Linked DNA regions of Spirosoma rhododendri. The protein of the gene in region 1 interacts with the protein of each later gene in a pairwise test. Links are inferred from orthologs where the notes say so. Each region holds a gene or a part of one and is shown in the gene's direction. Other genes may lie near its edges.

Evidence for each region.
Region 2: the proteins of odhB (region 1) and lpdA interact in binary tests that used the Escherichia coli proteins (3 or more experiments, as listed by UniProt). The link is inferred for Spirosoma rhododendri from one-to-one orthologs.

The regions. Positions count from the first base shown.
Region 1 is NZ_CP051677.1:280,434-288,415, reverse strand. What follows is about bases 1,551-4,500. They hold odhB (2-oxoglutarate dehydrogenase complex dihydrolipoyllysine-residue succinyltransferase), read left to right. Parts: upstream 1,551-2,196; coding sequence 2,197-3,804; downstream 3,805-4,500. Other genes in these bases: HH216_RS01135 (alpha/beta fold hydrolase), read left to right, coding at 3,939-4,500; HH216_RS01145 (2-oxoglutarate dehydrogenase E1 component), read left to right, coding at 1,551-2,105. Also shown: more of HH216_RS01145, read left to right, coding at 1-1,550; more of HH216_RS01135, read left to right, coding at 4,501-4,706; HH216_RS26835 (XisI protein), read right to left, coding at 4,775-5,107; HH216_RS01125 (element excision factor XisH family protein), read right to left, coding at 5,095-5,481; gpmI (2,3-bisphosphoglycerate-independent phosphoglycerate mutase), read right to left, coding at 5,517-7,094; HH216_RS01115 (low molecular weight protein-tyrosine-phosphatase), read right to left, coding at 7,180-7,659; HH216_RS01110 (FtsB family cell division protein), read right to left, coding at 7,726-7,982. UniProt on the Escherichia coli protein: E2 component of the 2-oxoglutarate dehydrogenase (OGDH) complex which catalyzes the second step in the conversion of 2-oxoglutarate to succinyl-CoA and CO(2).
Region 2 is NZ_CP051677.1:2,555,827-2,563,840, reverse strand. Bases 3,163-6,144 are described here. They hold lpdA (dihydrolipoyl dehydrogenase), read left to right. Parts: upstream 3,163-3,944; coding sequence 3,945-5,345; downstream 5,346-6,144. Other genes in these bases: HH216_RS10710 (M28 family peptidase), read left to right, coding at 5,840-6,144; HH216_RS10715 (DUF2442 domain-containing protein), read left to right, coding at 5,458-5,709; HH216_RS10725 (hypothetical protein), read right to left, coding at 3,163-3,714. In the rest of the region: HH216_RS10740 (GTP-binding protein), read right to left, coding at 1-331; HH216_RS10735 (Uma2 family endonuclease), read right to left, coding at 493-966; HH216_RS10730 (amidophosphoribosyltransferase), read right to left, coding at 1,051-2,943; more of HH216_RS10725, read right to left, coding at 3,145-3,162; more of HH216_RS10710, read left to right, coding at 6,145-7,204; HH216_RS10705 (hypothetical protein), read left to right, coding at 7,434-7,619; HH216_RS10700 (hypothetical protein), read right to left, coding at 7,686-8,014. UniProt on the Escherichia coli protein: Lipoamide dehydrogenase is a component of the glycine cleavage system as well as of the alpha-ketoacid dehydrogenase complexes.

The DNA.
Region 1 (7,982 bases):
AAGGCGGTGAGTCGACCATTCCCGCGCTCGATACGATCATCAGTCAGGCGGCCGAACTGGGTGTCGAAGAAGTGATGATCGGGATGGCACACCGGGGACGGCTCAACGTGCTGTCGAACATCATGGGTAAGTCCTACGAAGCTATCTTCGACGGCTTTGAAGGTAACGTTCCGCAGCACGCGTACGGCGATGGCGATGTAAAATATCACCTCGGCTATTCGAGTCTGCTGCATACCCCGGCCGGTAAGGAGATTAGCGTGAAACTGGCCCCTAACCCGTCGCACCTGGAAACCGTCGACCCGGTGGTTGAGGGCTTCGTGCGGGCGCAGGCCGATGAAGAATACAACGGCGACTTCACCCGGATTATGCCAATTCTGATTCACGGCGACGCAGCCGTGGCGGGGCAGGGTATCGTCTATGAAGTGACGCAGATGGCCAAACTGCCCGGCTACACAACCGGCGGTACAGTTCACTTCGTTATAAACAACCAGGTTGGCTTCACCACTGACTTCGACGACGCCCGTTCGTCGATCTACTGCTCGGACGTTGCCAAAATCATCGATGCACCGATTTTTCACGTCAACGGCGACGATCCGGAAGCGGTAATTTTCTGCGCCAAACTGGCCGTTGAATTCCGCGAGAAATTCAAGCGTGACGTGTTTATCGACATGGTCTGCTACCGACGCTACGGACACAATGAGTCCGACGAGCCGAAGTTCACGCAGCCGACGATGTACGGCATCATCGACAAGCACGACAACCCCCGCGAACTCTACAACAAAACACTGATCGAGCGTGGCGATGTGGATGCCGAACTGGCGAAGGGTATGGACACCGAGTTCAAGAAGCAGCTTCAGGAGCGGCTCGACAAGGTGAAGCAGAAAGCCGAGATTCCGTACAAACCGCTGCGGCTCGACCTCGACTGGGCCGAACTGCGCTACTCCGAACCCGAAGACTTTGAGAAGTCGCCGGAGACGGGCGTACCTGCCGAAACGCTCGAAACCATCGGCAAAGCCCTGACATCGGTGCCGCAAGGATTCAAGCCGCTGAAGCAGATCGACAAGCTGCTGAAAGACCGGCAGGCCATGCTGACCGACAGCAAGATGGTAAACTGGGGTACGGCCGAACTGCTTGCCTATGGGTCGCTGCTGCTGGAAAACAAGCCGGTCCGTCTGAGCGGGCAGGATGTGCAGAGGGGGACGTTCTCGCACCGCCACGCCGTACTGCACGACGCCGAAACAAACGAAACATACTCGTCGCTCGACCATATCGCCGAGGGACAGACGAAGCTACAGATTTACAACTCGCTGCTGTCGGAATACGGCGTGCTGGGTTTTGAATACGGTTACGCGATGGCTAACCCCCACGCGCTGGTGATCTGGGAAGCTCAGTTCGGCGATTTCTCGAACGGCGCGCAGATCATCATCGACCAGTTTATTTCGGCCGCTGAGTCGAAATGGGGTATTCAGAATGGTCTGACCATGCTGTTGCCGCACGGCTACGAAGGGCAGGGACCGGAGCACTCCAACGCCCGCCCGGAGCGGTATCTGCAACTGTACGCGGAATACAACATGGTCGTGGCCAACATCACGACCCCGGCCAACCTGTTCCACGTCATGCGTCGGCAACTGACGTGGGCGTTCCGTAAGCCACTGGTGATTATGTCGCCGAAGTCGCTGCTGCGCCACCCGAAAGTGGTTTCGCCATTGGAAGACCTAACCAACGGTTCATTCCAGGAAGTGCTGGGCGACAGCTACGTCGATGCCAAGAAGGTGAAGCGGGTGCTGCTTTGCACGGGTAAGGTGTACTACGATCTGCTCGAAAAGCAGCAGGCCGATCAGCGCGACGATGTAGCGATCATCCGGCTGGAGCAACTAGCTCCGCTGCCTAAAACGCAGATCGACGCTGAACTGGCAAAATACACCGACGCGCAGGTATTCTGGGTACAGGAAGAACCTGAAAATATGGGTTACTGGACCTACCTGCTTCGTGTAGGCATGGTCCTTCCGATCATTGGCCGGAAAGCGTCGGCATCACCCGCCAGTGGGTATCCGAAAGTACACAGTCAGGAACAGGCCGATATCGTTCGGCGTGCATTTGAATAAATGAGTTTGAGGTTTTTCGTTTAAGGGTTTAAGTTGCCTCCCGGCAGCACAAACCATGAACTACATACCACAAACTACAAACCCGGAAATAATGGCCGTTGAGATGAAAATCCCCCCCGTTGGGGAATCGATTACCGAAGTAACCGTTGGTACCTGGTACAAAAAAGAAGGCGACACGGTGAAGATGGACGAAGTGATTTGCGGATTAGAATCTGACAAAGCCACCTTCGAACTGAATGCTGAAGCCGATGGCGTACTGCACATTCTGGCGCAGGAAGGCGATGTGTTGCCTATTGGTGCCAGCATTTGCAGCATCGACGGCAACGGCAGCGCACCAGCCGCTGCCCCCGCAGCACCGGCCGCCCAGAAAGAAGAGCCTGCTCCAGCTCCCAAAGCGGAGGCTGCTCCGGCCCCGGCGGCAGAAGCTGCTCCCGCTGCTTCGTCGGCAGGTCAGGTAATCGAAATGAAAGTTCCCGCTGTTGGTGAGTCGGTTACGGAAGTGACCATCGCGTCGTGGAGCAAGAAAGACGGCGATCAGGTCGCGCTGGACGAAGTGCTGTGCGAACTGGAATCCGATAAAGCCACCTTTGAATTACCCGCTGAAGCGGCCGGTACGCTCCGTATCGTGGCTGAAGCCGGTGCTACATTGCCCATCGGTGCCTTGATTGCTAAAATTGAAACGAGTGCTGGTGCGGCCAAACCCGCTGCGGCACCGTCGCCTGAACCTGGTCGCCCAGCGGCCGAACCGGCGCAGCAGGCTGCATCGAACGGACAAAATGGCTACGCGGCCAACCATCCGTCGCCAGCAGCGGCCAAGATTCTGGACGAGAAAGGCGTAACAGCACAGGCCGTTCAGGGTAGTGGCGTTGGCGGACGCATCACCAAAGAAGATGCGATGAAAGCATCGCCTGCACCTGCTGAAGCCCCTGCTGCCAAGCCCGCAGCACCAGCTAAACCAGCTGCCCCCGCCCCGCAGGCGGCACCAGCCCCGGCCGGATCGCGTAATCAGCGCACCGAGCGGATGACGTCGCTGCGTCGGACCATCGCCCGCCGACTGGTGTCGGTGAAAAACGAAACGGCCATGCTGACGACCTTCAACGAGGTCGACATGAAGCCGGTGATGGATCTGCGCAACAAGTACAAAGACAAGTTCAAAGAGAAGCATGGCGTTGGGCTTGGCTTCATGTCGTTCTTCGCTAAAGCCGTTTGTGCCGCGCTGAAAGATTTCCCGGCGGTGAACGCCCAGATCGACGGCGACAACATCGTGTTCAACGATTTCTGTGATATCTCCATCGCCGTTTCGACGGAACGGGGACTGGTTGTTCCGGTCATTCGGAACGCTGAGCAGATGAGCTTTGCCGGCATCGAAAAGGAAATTGTCCGGTTGGCTGGTCTGGCCCGCGACAACAAACTGACCATCGATCAGATGACTGGTGGTACGTTTACAATCACCAACGGTGGTACATTCGGGTCGATGCTGTCGACGCCGATTATCAACGCGCCACAGTCGGCAATTCTCGGTATGCACAACATCGTTGAGCGGCCAGTGGTGGTGAACGGTGAGATCGTTGTTCGGCCGATTATGTACCTGGCCCTGTCGTACGATCACCGCATCATCGACGGTAAAGAGTCGGTTAGCTTCCTGGTGCGAGTCAAGCAGATCCTCGAAGATCCCGCCCGGCTGCTGCTGGAGATGTAAGACAATAATTACCCGTACAAAAAAGCGTCTAAGTCAGACGCTTTTTTGTTTTTAACAAATGGTAAAAAATACGCCGTTCTAAACCTGGTATTTAGCTGTGGAATTAGTGACAAACACACTCGCAGTTAAAACCTATGAACAAGAAGATTTTTGTTTCGCTAGCCCTGACACTGCTGTCTTTCGCATGGGCGAATGGTCAGGCTCCGGCTCGTACTGCCAATGGAAAACCGACCGTTGTTTTTGTACACGGATTATGGGCCGATGGCTCGTCGTGGAGTAAAGTAATCGCGCCCTTGCTCGCCAGTGGCTATCCGGTTATCTCCGTGCAGAACCCAACGACATCGCTGGAAGACGACGTGGCTGCGACGAAGCGGGCCATTGCGCGGGCTGAAGGCGACGTTGTACTGGTTGGTCATTCGTGGGGTGGCTTCGTGATTTCCGAAGCGGGCAACGACCCGAAAGTGAAGGCGCTGGTCTACGTAGCGGCCCTGATGCCCGACAACGGGGAAACAATTCCATCGCTTAGCGCGAAGGCTGCGGCCACGAAACTGGGAACGTTCCTGAAACCGGCTGATGGCTTTCTTACCCTGTCGAAAGAAGGTGTTATGCAGGCATTCGCGGGCGACGTAAGCAAGGCCGAGCAGGAGTTGATTTTCGCGACGCAGCCACCCGCTTCGGAATCTGTGTTCAAGGCCGAAGCCAGCAACGTAGCCTGGAAGCAGAAACCAAGCTGGTACATCGTGGCTACCAAAGACGGTGCTATCAACCCTGATCTGGAGCGGATGATGGCGAAACGGGGTAATGCAAAAACCACTGAAATCAGCGCCAGCCACGTACCGATGGTATCGAAGCCAGCCGAAGTGCTCAAGGTAGTAAAAGAAGCCGCCGACAGCGTGAAGTAAGAGTTATCCGAAGCGTTGAAAAAACAAACCCCGGCCATCTGACCGGGGTTTGTCGTTTTTTGGGTAGCTTAAGAAACTGCGTAGCCTGTATGCTGGCGGAGATGTTCCGGGTGGAAGCCTAGCACGATAGCCTGTTTTGGTATTCCCGCTGCAACGAGTGCGTCTGTAACCGACCGATCTGTGTTATCTTCCTGCACCCAGACTTTTTCATCGATTATGTCAATTCGAATGATGGGCTGAACAATGTGTTTTAATCCATCCCATCCCATACTGACTAGCATGTATCGATCACGGTCTGAATCGAATACGACGTCGTCCCGTACCGGCTGACCAACTGAATACGACGCATACTCAGTCAACTGATGGCGGATTAACTGACGGTAGTGGCTCACGGTATCCATTGAATAATCGTTTCGTCTTCTTCATCAAAAATAAGTAAACTGATAGAGAATGTATCCCGTACCAGTTCACCGAATTCGTTCTGAAATAGATTCACGTAAGCACGCTGCGGTATGGCCAAGTATATCGGTCGGTCAGGCTGTTGTAGGGCCAGTATACGTTTATACAACGCATACTGGCCTGCGGCACTTTCCATATCAGCAACGGGCGATACGCTCAGGAAACTTTTGATTTCAACCGCAATCTTATAGTCCTCGCGTTCGGCTCCAATCGTATCATTCTGCGCGCCTAAGTCAACATAAAGTTTTCGGTCACCAAACTTCAGATAAAGCGGGTCATCGGTAATCCGCCAACCATCTTTTTCCAAGGCTTTCACGACTAAGCTATGATAGAGATCCCGCGCGGACATGACTATCCTTTGATCAGGCTCACGCCCGTCATGATCGGTGGTTGCGGTACGCCGAGCAGTTGCAGCACCGTGGGGGCGATATCGGCGAGTTTACCATCGTTCAGGGCGGGGTGGTAGTCGTTGTCGACCAGGATGCACGGCACGAGGTTGGTCGTGTGGGCGGTGTTGGGCGACCCGTCTTCGTTGAGCATAAACTCGGCGTTACCGTGGTCAGCGATGATGATCGTGGTATAGCCGTGGGCTAACGCAGCTTCCGTAACGGCTTTCGCGCAGGCATCGGCAGTTTCGGCGGCCTTCACAACGGCCTCAAACACACCCGTATGGCCCACCATATCCGTATTGGCGAAGTTCAGGCAAACGAAATCCGTTTCTGCGTTTTCCAGCTCGGGAATAATCTTGTCGCGGATGTCGAAGGCCGACATCTCGGGTTTCTGATCGTAGGTTTTGATGGGAATTACTACCTGTTCGCCCTGCTCATTAACGACGGTCATCTCTTTCGGCGACGGAGCCAACAGGCGTTTCTCACCCGTAAACGGCTCTTCGCGGCCGCCCGAAAAGAAGAACGTTACGTGCGGGTATTTCTCCGTTTCGGCAATGCGAATCTGCGTTTTACCCGCTCCGGCCAATACCTCGCCCAGCGTATTTTCCAGGTTGTCTTTCTCGAAAATGACCTTTACGCCCACAAATTCGTCGTCGTATTTGGTCATTGTGATGTAGTTCAGGTCCAGCTTGTGCATGCCCTGGTCCGGAAAATCTTTCTGCGTCAGGGCCTGCGTAATTTCGCGGCCCCGGTCGGTGCGGAAGTTGAAGCACAGCACTACGTCACCCTCCTCGATTACGGCCACGGGCGAACCGGTCGGCTGTGATACGATCAGCGGCTTGATGAATTCGTCGGTTACGTCGGCGTCGTACGAAGCCTGTAGCGCACTGATGACGCCGTCCGGCGAAATAGGCTGACCGATGCCCTTCACCATCGCGTCATACGCCACTTTTACCCGTTCCCAGCGATTGTCGCGGTCCATCGCGTAGTAGCGTCCAACCACGCTGGCGATCTGACCGGTGGTCTGGGCCATGTGCTGCTGTAAGTCCGAGATGTAGTCAACACCGCCTTTGGGGTCGGTGTCGCGGCCGTCGGTGAAGGCGTGAACGAATACGTCGGTCAGCTGATGCGCGTGCGCAATCGACAGTAGCCCTTTCAGGTGGTCGGTATGGGCGTGAACACCCCCGTCAGACACCAGCCCGATGAAGTGTACTTTTTTGCCGTTGGCTTTGGCGAAGTTGAGTGCGTCGACCAGAATCGGCTCATTATCAAGCGTGTGCTCGTCGACGGCTTTGTTGATTTTTACCAGGTCCTGATACACGATGCGACCCGCACCGAGGTTCATGTGACCAACTTCGGAGTTGCCCATCTGCCCAACTGGTAAGCCAACCGCCAGTCCGGACGCTTCAAGCGTGCTGTGCGGGTATTTACCGTAGAGCGAGTTGATGAAGGGCGTATGAGCCGCTTCGATGGCCGACACCGCCGGGTTGATCGGAATCCCCCAGCCGTCGAGAATAATCAGAATGACTTTTTTGTTCATGTTGGTCAATGATTGAATGATAGAGTGATGGAGTGATTGAATGATTGGTGCGCCAGCCTGGTCAATCATTCAATCACTCCATCATTCAATCTTTTGTCAAGTACGCTAGTAACTGTTTGCAGCACCGCTCGACGATCTGGTAGACGTCTTCGAACGCGTCGGGGCCTTCGTAATAGGGATCGGGAACGCTGGGCTGATCGCTGACAGCCGGATCGAATTCACGGAGCAGAAAGATGGTATCCGTCGTGTGCAGACCTGTGCTACGGGAGTTCAGTTTCTCAATAGCATCGAGGTTCAGTTCGTCCATTGCCACGAAATAATCAAACGAAGCGAGGTCGTCGCCGGTCATGCGCCGGGCGCGGTGGGTAAGGGTCAAGCCATGTTCGAGGGCGTTCTGGCGGGTGCGCAGGTCGGGTAGCTGACCAATGTGGTAGGCCGACGTACCCGCCGAATCGCATTCGATCTGACCAGCCAGTCCATTTTCGTCGATAAGCTTACGAAAGACGCCCTCCGCAATGGGCGACCGGCAGATATTGCCCAGACAAACGAATAAAACGCGTATCATCAGCAAACCGGGTGGGTAGATGCACGACACCGACCGTAGCGGTCGACGTGTGGCGGGAAACCCCGCTTATTTTTCAAGGGGTTCATTCAGGGAATCGACCACCACGAAAACGTCTTCGGTGGGCTTCTTCATCAGATACTTCTCGCGGGCGTATTTCTCCCGCAGCCGATCGCTGCCCAGTACTTCGTGCTGGTCAGCGCGAATGGTATCGATCTGCGTCGAATAATAATCGATTTCCCGCTGTAATTCGGTCAGTTTGGCCAGGTTACGAAACTGAGCGATAAAATTGTTGGCGTCGAAAAACGTCATCCAGACCAGCAGCG
Region 2 (8,014 bases), 2.3 Mb from region 1 along the record:
TTTGTGCCACCGGCAACGGCTCGGAAATACCCGACGACTCGATGAGCAGGTAGTCGAAGCGGTTTTCGCGAGCCAGCTTTTCGACCTCCAGCATCAGGTCTTCGCGCAGCGTGCAGCAGATACAACCGTTGCTCATCTCGACCAGTTTCTCCTCCGTCCGCGACAGCGTATGCTGATCCTTCACCAACTGCGCATCGACGTTGACCTCGCTCATGTCGTTGACGATCACGGCCACTTTCAGCCCTTGCTTGTTGTGCAGCACGTGGTTGAGCAGGGTCGTTTTACCCGCGCCCAGAAAGCCGCTTAATACCGTTACAGGTAGTTGTTTCATCTGTCAATTATAAATGCAACATTGTTGCAAATATAAGAACAGCGTGAATCCGTCAAACACAAAAGCGAGTTATTTTGCAGCATTGTTGCAAAATAACTCGCTCTTGTGGGCCTTACTGATCAATTTCTACTCGCTACCCGACCAGCAGTACAGGTTCCGGCTTACTCAAAAACGTCGGCCAACGGGATACTGACCGACAGCACATCGTCCAGCAGCGTATCGGTATGAGTAAATGTGCTGAATGAATCAAACGAACGGAACACGTAGATCGAGCGCAAACCGGGCAGTACCAGCCAGCAGGATTGCACCTTGTGCTCGAAGTAAGCTCTCGCCTTATCGACCAGTTCCTGCAAGGACTGCATGGGTGATATAATCTCGATAGCGCACAATGGGGGTTCGGTCATGCGAATTTCATCCTGCCGAACGTCAATGGACAATTTGGGATATATCGACAGGTCAGGTACGCTTCTCCAGCCGTTCAGATCAAGGCTCAACTCAGACAGAAATGTAAAGCGATCTTTATAGCACGACTTCAATTCAAAAATCAGATTTGCCTGTACGTAGGCGTGGACTTTACTGGGCATGGGTTTTCCGCGTTCCGCTTCGTAGGCTGTCTTTTCGGCGATGAATTCCATAGTGTATAGCGTTTACCGGTCTGTAATGATACAAAAAAAAGAGACGCCGGATTAGCGTCTCTTTCTGGCAGGAACTGATCAGCGTTAGTACGCCCGCACCAGCCGGCCTTCCATGAAATTGACGAAGGCTTTGTTGACGACGTTGTTGCCGCCGGGTGTGGGGTAGTTGCCCGTAAAGTACCAGTCGCCCGAGTGGTTGGGGCAGGCAACGTGCAGATTCTCAACGGTCTGGTAAACCACGGCCACTTCAGCTTTGAGGTCGTCTGGCGTAACGATTTGCGCGACTTTCTTCGACAGTTCTTCGTGCGTAAACGGATCGAACAGCGCCTTTACGTGGTTCACTTTCGTGGCGTTCCCCGATTCGATAGCGGCTACGCTTTGCGCGTACACTTCGTCGATCAGGTTTTCCATACCCCGCTCGCGAATCAGTTCAAGAGCCGCCCGGAACCCAACGAACTCCTTGAACTTCGACATGTCGATGCCGTAGCAGTCGGGGAAACGAATCTGCGGAGCCGATGATACGATGATGATCTTCTTTGGGCCGAGCCGGTCGAGCATTCGCAGGATACTCTTCTCCAGCGTCGTGCCGCGCACGATCGAATCATCGACCACCACCACATTATCGATGCCTTTGCGGATCACCTCAAACGTTGTGTCGTATACGTGCGACACCATTTCGTCGCGCTGTGAATCGTCGGTAATAAACGTCCGCATCTTCACATCTTTCGACACGAGCTTTTCAATCCGCGGCCGGAACGCCAGCACCTTGTCGAGTTCTTCCTCAAACAGGATGCCGTCCATAATCGCTTTCTTCCGCTGCTTGTACAAGTACTCTTCCAGGCCCTCGACCATACCGAAAAACGCGGTTTCAGCCGTATTCGGAATGTATGAGAAGACAGTGTTTTCAAGGTCATAATCGACCTCTTTCAGGATCTGCGGAATGAGCAGTTTACCCAGCGTTTTGCGCTCGTTATAAATATCGGGATCGGTGGCGCGGGAGAAGTAAATCCGCTCGAAGCTGCACGACCGCTTTTCCGTGGGCTCTACAAACTGTAGCTCGTTGTATTCGCCGTGCTTATCAATGATCAGCGCGTGGCCGGGCTGCACTTCTTTAATCTGACTATACTCAGCGTTGAACGCCGTCTTGATGGCGGGCTTTTCCGACGCAACTACCACGACTTCATCGTCGGCATAGTAATACGCCGGGCGAATGCCAGCCGGATCACGGGCAACGAACGATGCACCGTAGCCCGTCATACCGACCATCGCGTAACCCCCGTCGAAATCGCGGCACGAGCGGTGCAGTACCCGCTGCATGTCGATGTTGTCTTCGATGATGTCCGACAGCTCGGGGTTTTCGTAGATGCCCTTAAAGCGGTCGAATACGCGCTGATTCTCTTCATCGAGGAAATGGCCGATCTTCTCCATCACCGTCACCGTGTCGACCTTGTCTTTGGGGTGCTGCCCCAGCGACACCAGTTTGTCGAACAACTTCTCAACGTTGGTCATGTTGAAATTGCCCGCTACGACCAGGTTCCGGCTGCGCCAGTTGCTTTGCCGCAGCATCGGATGGCAGTTTTCAATCTCGTTGGAGCCATGGGTACCGTAGCGCAGGTGGCCCATCCAGACCTCGCCGGTGAAGGCGACGTTCTGCTGAAGCCACTGGGCGTCTTTCGCCTTGTCTTTGTTACCCTTAAGTGCCTTGCTGAATTTCTTATTGACCTTCTCGAAGATGTCGGTCACCGGACGCTGATCGACGGAGCGATACCGGCTGATGTAGCGACTGCCGGGCGGCACGTCGATCTTGATGTTAGCGATACCGGCACCATCCTGCCCCCGGTTCACCTGTTTTTCCATCAGCAGATACAGCTTGTTGGCTCCGTAGAGGGCCGTGCCGTATTTGTCGATGTAATACTGATACGGTTTACGGAGCCGGATAAGGGCAATACCGCACTCATGTTTGATGGCGTCGCTCATAGCTGGAACCGTTGCTGCAACACAAAATTGCCGGAACGGCTGATTGTCAGGTTGATGAAAAAACAACGGCCTCCGAACGGCTTTCGTTCAGCGGCTAGGTGAACAAAGATAGAAAAAAGATGGGGAGCCAACCGCCCAAAAAAATGATTTTACGGTCTGTCTTCTCCAGTGCAATTGCCTTGCCAACCGATTGCCAGTGGCTTACTGCAACCGGCCTTCCACCTGAAACGTATTCTGATCGAAGTACGAAAGCTTCTGATAACCAGCGAGTTTGTAGTGCTGCACACGCCACGTTTTTTCACTGGCGGGACCGCTGTCGAGCGTCAGGTGCCGCTCCGATGAATACAGCGCATTACTGGTTTTCAGCACGGCGTCGATCTGCCGGGGCTGGCGAGTAGCAGCATCGAGCCGGACAGTCAGCGAACGCACCGTCAGCCGTTCTTCGGTCGGTTTGAGCGTGTATTGGTACGTCAGCGAGTCGGGGCGGGTGATCCGATAGCTGCTGCGAAGGGCGGGTTTGTTGATGTCGGCCTGGGTAAACAGGTCGAGTTCACGCGCCCAGTCGATGTCGCGGGTCGAGTGATGGCTGTGCTCTTTGTTGATCGTGGCGTCTTTGTTGACCAGCGGCTTCTGCGCCGATAGCCCCGCAATCTGCTGGCGGACGTACCCCAGCACATCGAAATAAACCGGGGGTTGGTCGGACTTCGCCGGATCGGAACAACTGCTGATAGTCAGCGCAAAAAGGGCAACAAAACCAATCGAAAGACGCATAGATACGGTGGTCGGGATGCCCGAAACGAAGCCCCCCGCCGACTCTGCAACACGATTTTCCAGAAATCGGTTTGGGCAATCGAATTCTGAACCAAATTTGCACTCGCAATGCTAACAGCGTGTTCAAGGTTTAAGGGGTAAGGTTTAACGTTCTGTGGCCGTTAGATTCGGGCGAGGAACAACCTTAAACGTTATACTTTAGACCTTAAACTACATTCCCAATACATATCATGGACTACGACGTAATTTTTATCGGCTCCGGACCGGGGGGCTACACAGGGGCTATCCGCTGCGCGCAGCTTGGGTTGAAAACCGCTGTTATTGAAAAATATGCGACACTCGGCGGCACCTGCCTGAACGTGGGCTGTATTCCGTCGAAAGCCCTGCTCGACTCATCGGAGCATTTTTACAACGCGGCCCATACCTTTGCCGAACACGGCATCAAAGTAGCTGATTTGCAGGTCGATCTGGGTCAGATGATCGACCGCAAGAATACGGTCGTCGACCAGACCACGAAGGGCATTACCTTCCTGATGAAGAAAAACAAAATCGACGAACTGCACGGCCTCGGCTCGTTTGTCGATGCAAACACGGTAAAAATTACGAAAGACGACGGTTCGGAGCAGACGATCACGGGTAAGAACATCGTGATTGCCACCGGCTCGAAGCCGATGTCGTTCCCGTCGATGCCGATTGATAAAACGCGGGTCATCACCTCGACCGAAGCCCTGAACCTGCCCGAAATTCCGAAGCACATGATCGTGATCGGCGCGGGCGTTATCGGTGCCGAACTGGGTTCTGTCTACGCCCGGCTAGGTGCCAAAGTCTCATTCATCGAGTTTGCCGATTCGATGATCCCGACGATGGACAAGACGATGGGTAAGGAGTTGCAGCGGGCCGTCAAAAAACTCGGTGCTGATTTCTATTTCAAGCACAAAGTCACGAAGGTTGAAAACACGGGCGATGAGGTCGTCGTCAACGTCGACACGCCCGATGGCAAATCGATCACCCTCACCGGCGACTATTGCCTGGTATCGGTCGGCCGTCGCCCCTACACCGACGGACTGAACCTCGAAGCGGCTGGCCTAAAAGCCGACGAGCGCGGTAAAATCGAAGTCGACAGCAACCTCCGCACCAGCGTCCCACACATTTACGCGCTTGGCGACGTGATCCGGGGAGCCATGCTGGCCCACAAAGCCGAAGAAGAAGGTACATACATCGCCGAAACGATTGTCGGGCAGAAGCCGCATATTCACTACCGGCTTATTCCGAACGTCGTCTACACCTGGCCGGAAGTAGCGGCCGTTGGGTACACGGAAGAGGAAGTGAAGCAGCAGGGCATTCCGTACAAGACGGGTTCGTTTCCGTTCAAAGCACTGGGCCGCGCCCGCGCCAGTATGGACATCGACGGCCTGGCGAAAGTACTGGCTCACAAAGAAACCGACGAAATTCTGGGCGTTCACATCATCGGGCCCCGTGCCGCCGATATGATCGCCGAAGCGGTCGTCGCGATGGAGTTCCGGGCATCGGCTGAAGACGTCTCACGTATGTCGCACGCCCACCCGACCTACACCGAAGCCTTCAAAGAAGCCTGCCTTGCTGCCACCGACAACCGGGCGATCAATATGTAAGCTCTTCTAGAAGAAAGAGGTGATAAGAAAGACGCCCGGCTGCTGAGAGAGTAGCCGGGCGTCTTTTTGTGTACAATAATCAATTCGTTTCGCTCACTTTACACTAGCCTTGATGCACTTACTTACTCAAGTCACTCCCCTACCTGACTACAAACTCGCGTTGACGTTTGGAACCGGTGAAACGAAAGTGGCGGACATCAACCCTTTTTTACAGACCGAAGCGTTTGAAAGCCTGCATAATCCGACCCTATTCAACACCGTTGCCAATAAAGAATATTACGTGGAATGGCTCGACGGAGAAGTTGATTTGAGTGCCGACACACTATGGCACATCAGCACGGCCATTAAACACAAAGAGAAATAGACTGCTAACCGCAGATAACACAACAACGCCCGGTCACTGTAGCAGTAGCCGGGCGTTGTTGTGTTGACCAATACTGTGTAAGTAAATTGGGGTTTCTGTATCTTACCGGTTCACGAATACAACCCCAACCATGAAAAAAATTACTACGCTGCTGCTTTCGCTGCTCGCTAGCTCGGTGCTGGCGCAAAATTCGGACTCGGTCGCGATCCGACGGATTTACAACGAAGCCCTCGCAAACGGGAAATCATACGAGTGGCTGCGGCACTTGACTAAGCAGATTGGGCCACGGCTCAGCGGGTCGGAGGGGGCGCAAAAAGCGGTCGACTGGACAAAGCAGGTGATGGAGCAGCAGGGCTTCGACCGGGTGTTTTTGCAGGAAGTGATGGTACCGCACTGGGTGCGGGGCGCTAAAGAAGAAGCGTATATCCACAGCGGCAGTAAGAAAACAACAGTGCCGATTGCGGCACTCGGCGGGTCGGTAGCGACAAATCCGAAGGGTGTCGAAGCGCAGGTAATCGAGGTAAAGTCGTTTCCTGAACTGCGGGCCTTGGGCACCGAAAAGGTGAAGGGTAAAATCGTGTTCTTCAACCGACCGATGGACCCGACCAAACTCAATACGTTCGACGCATACGGCGGGGCGGTCGATCAGCGGGCCAACGGGGCAACTGAAGCGGCCAAACTCGGAGCGGTGGGCGCGATTGTCCGGTCGATGAGCAACCGGCACGACGATCAGCCACATACGGGCGGAACGCGCTACGGCACCGGCGTCCCGCTGATTCCAACGGCAGCTATCAGTACCAACGGGGCTGATTTGCTCAGTAAGTCACTGACCGAAAATCCGTCGCTGACGTTCTATTTCAAACAGAATTGCGAAACGCTGCCCGACGCGAAGTCATACAACGTGGTTGGCGAAATCAAAGGCAGCGAGAAGCCCGACGAGATTATCGTGATCGGTGGTCACCTCGATTCGTGGGACCTAGCCGAAGGGGCGCACGACGACGGATCGGGCTGTGTACAATCGATCGAGGTGTTGCGGATTATGAAGGCGCTGGGTATCAAACCCAAGCGGACGCTGCGTGCGGTGATGTTTATGAACGAAGAAAACGGCCTGCGCGGGGGCATCAAATACGCCGATCTGGCGAAGCAGAACAACGAAAAAACCATCGCGGCTATCGAGTCCGACGAGGGTGGGTTCACGCCACGTGGCTTCGGCATCGTCGGCAAACCCGAAGAGCGAGCTAAAGCTATGCGCTGGGCACCGCTGCTCGCTCCCTACGGTCTGACCGACATTGGTCCCGGCAGCGGTGGGGCCGACATTGGCCCGCTCGCCCAGACGGGCACGGTACTATTCGGCTTCAAACCCGATTCGCAGCGGTATTTCGACTATCACCATACGCCCGTCGACCGGTTCGAAGCGGTTAGTCAGCGGGAGTTAGAACTGGGCGCTGCGTCGATGGCCGCACTGACGTACTTACTCGATCAATACGGCCTGTAATAATCCGTCGTTGCAACGCTATTCGGTTGCTGCGGGTCTGTCGACTGTACTACTACTTGCATCATGCGTATCATACTGCTAAGCCTGCTGCTATTAGCCGGATTCGTTTCTCAGGCTCAGAACCGGCCAAGAACCGTATCGCTGCCGACTTACAATCAGATCAAACCTGCCAGCCGGGAAATCTACGATCACGTTAGTCCCAGCGGTACGGGCAATCAATCGGTGCAGGGTGCGGTTGTTCGACTATTCCGACAGCGAGGCAACGTACATTATCAACAGCAAAATTGTGAGCAATGCCGTGGTTCGGCAACGGGTAGCACAGCCGGGTATGTACATCGACAGTGTCAGCGTTAGCCAGCCAAATGATGCCGGGAAGCGACTGATTCGCATTCAACTTTTACCGAATCGGCCCTGACGATACAAGGGCTTTGTATCGTCAGGGCCGATTCCCTGTATCGTTACCGGGTACGGTAACGGCTTCTTATTTCGCCTTACCGTTCACCAGCAACTGAACACTCTTAGGTTCAGGTTCTTTGCTGAAGTCAATCGTTCCACCGTAGTTTTTGTCGAGCATAGTCAATAAAAGCAAACTCATTTCGCCAGCCCATCCTTCCTCTGCTGAATAAGCCTTGCTATCGTTTATACTCTTACCTTTTCGCAGATCGACTGCGATGGTAGAGAAAGCCAAATCATTTGCTGACAGCGTATTCACAGTCCAAGTTGTCTCCCCTTTGAAAAGATCAGTCAACGTCAGTTTTTTATCCTGCAAAGCCCATTTGCCGGTCTTGGGAACTTTATTGACCATAGCCG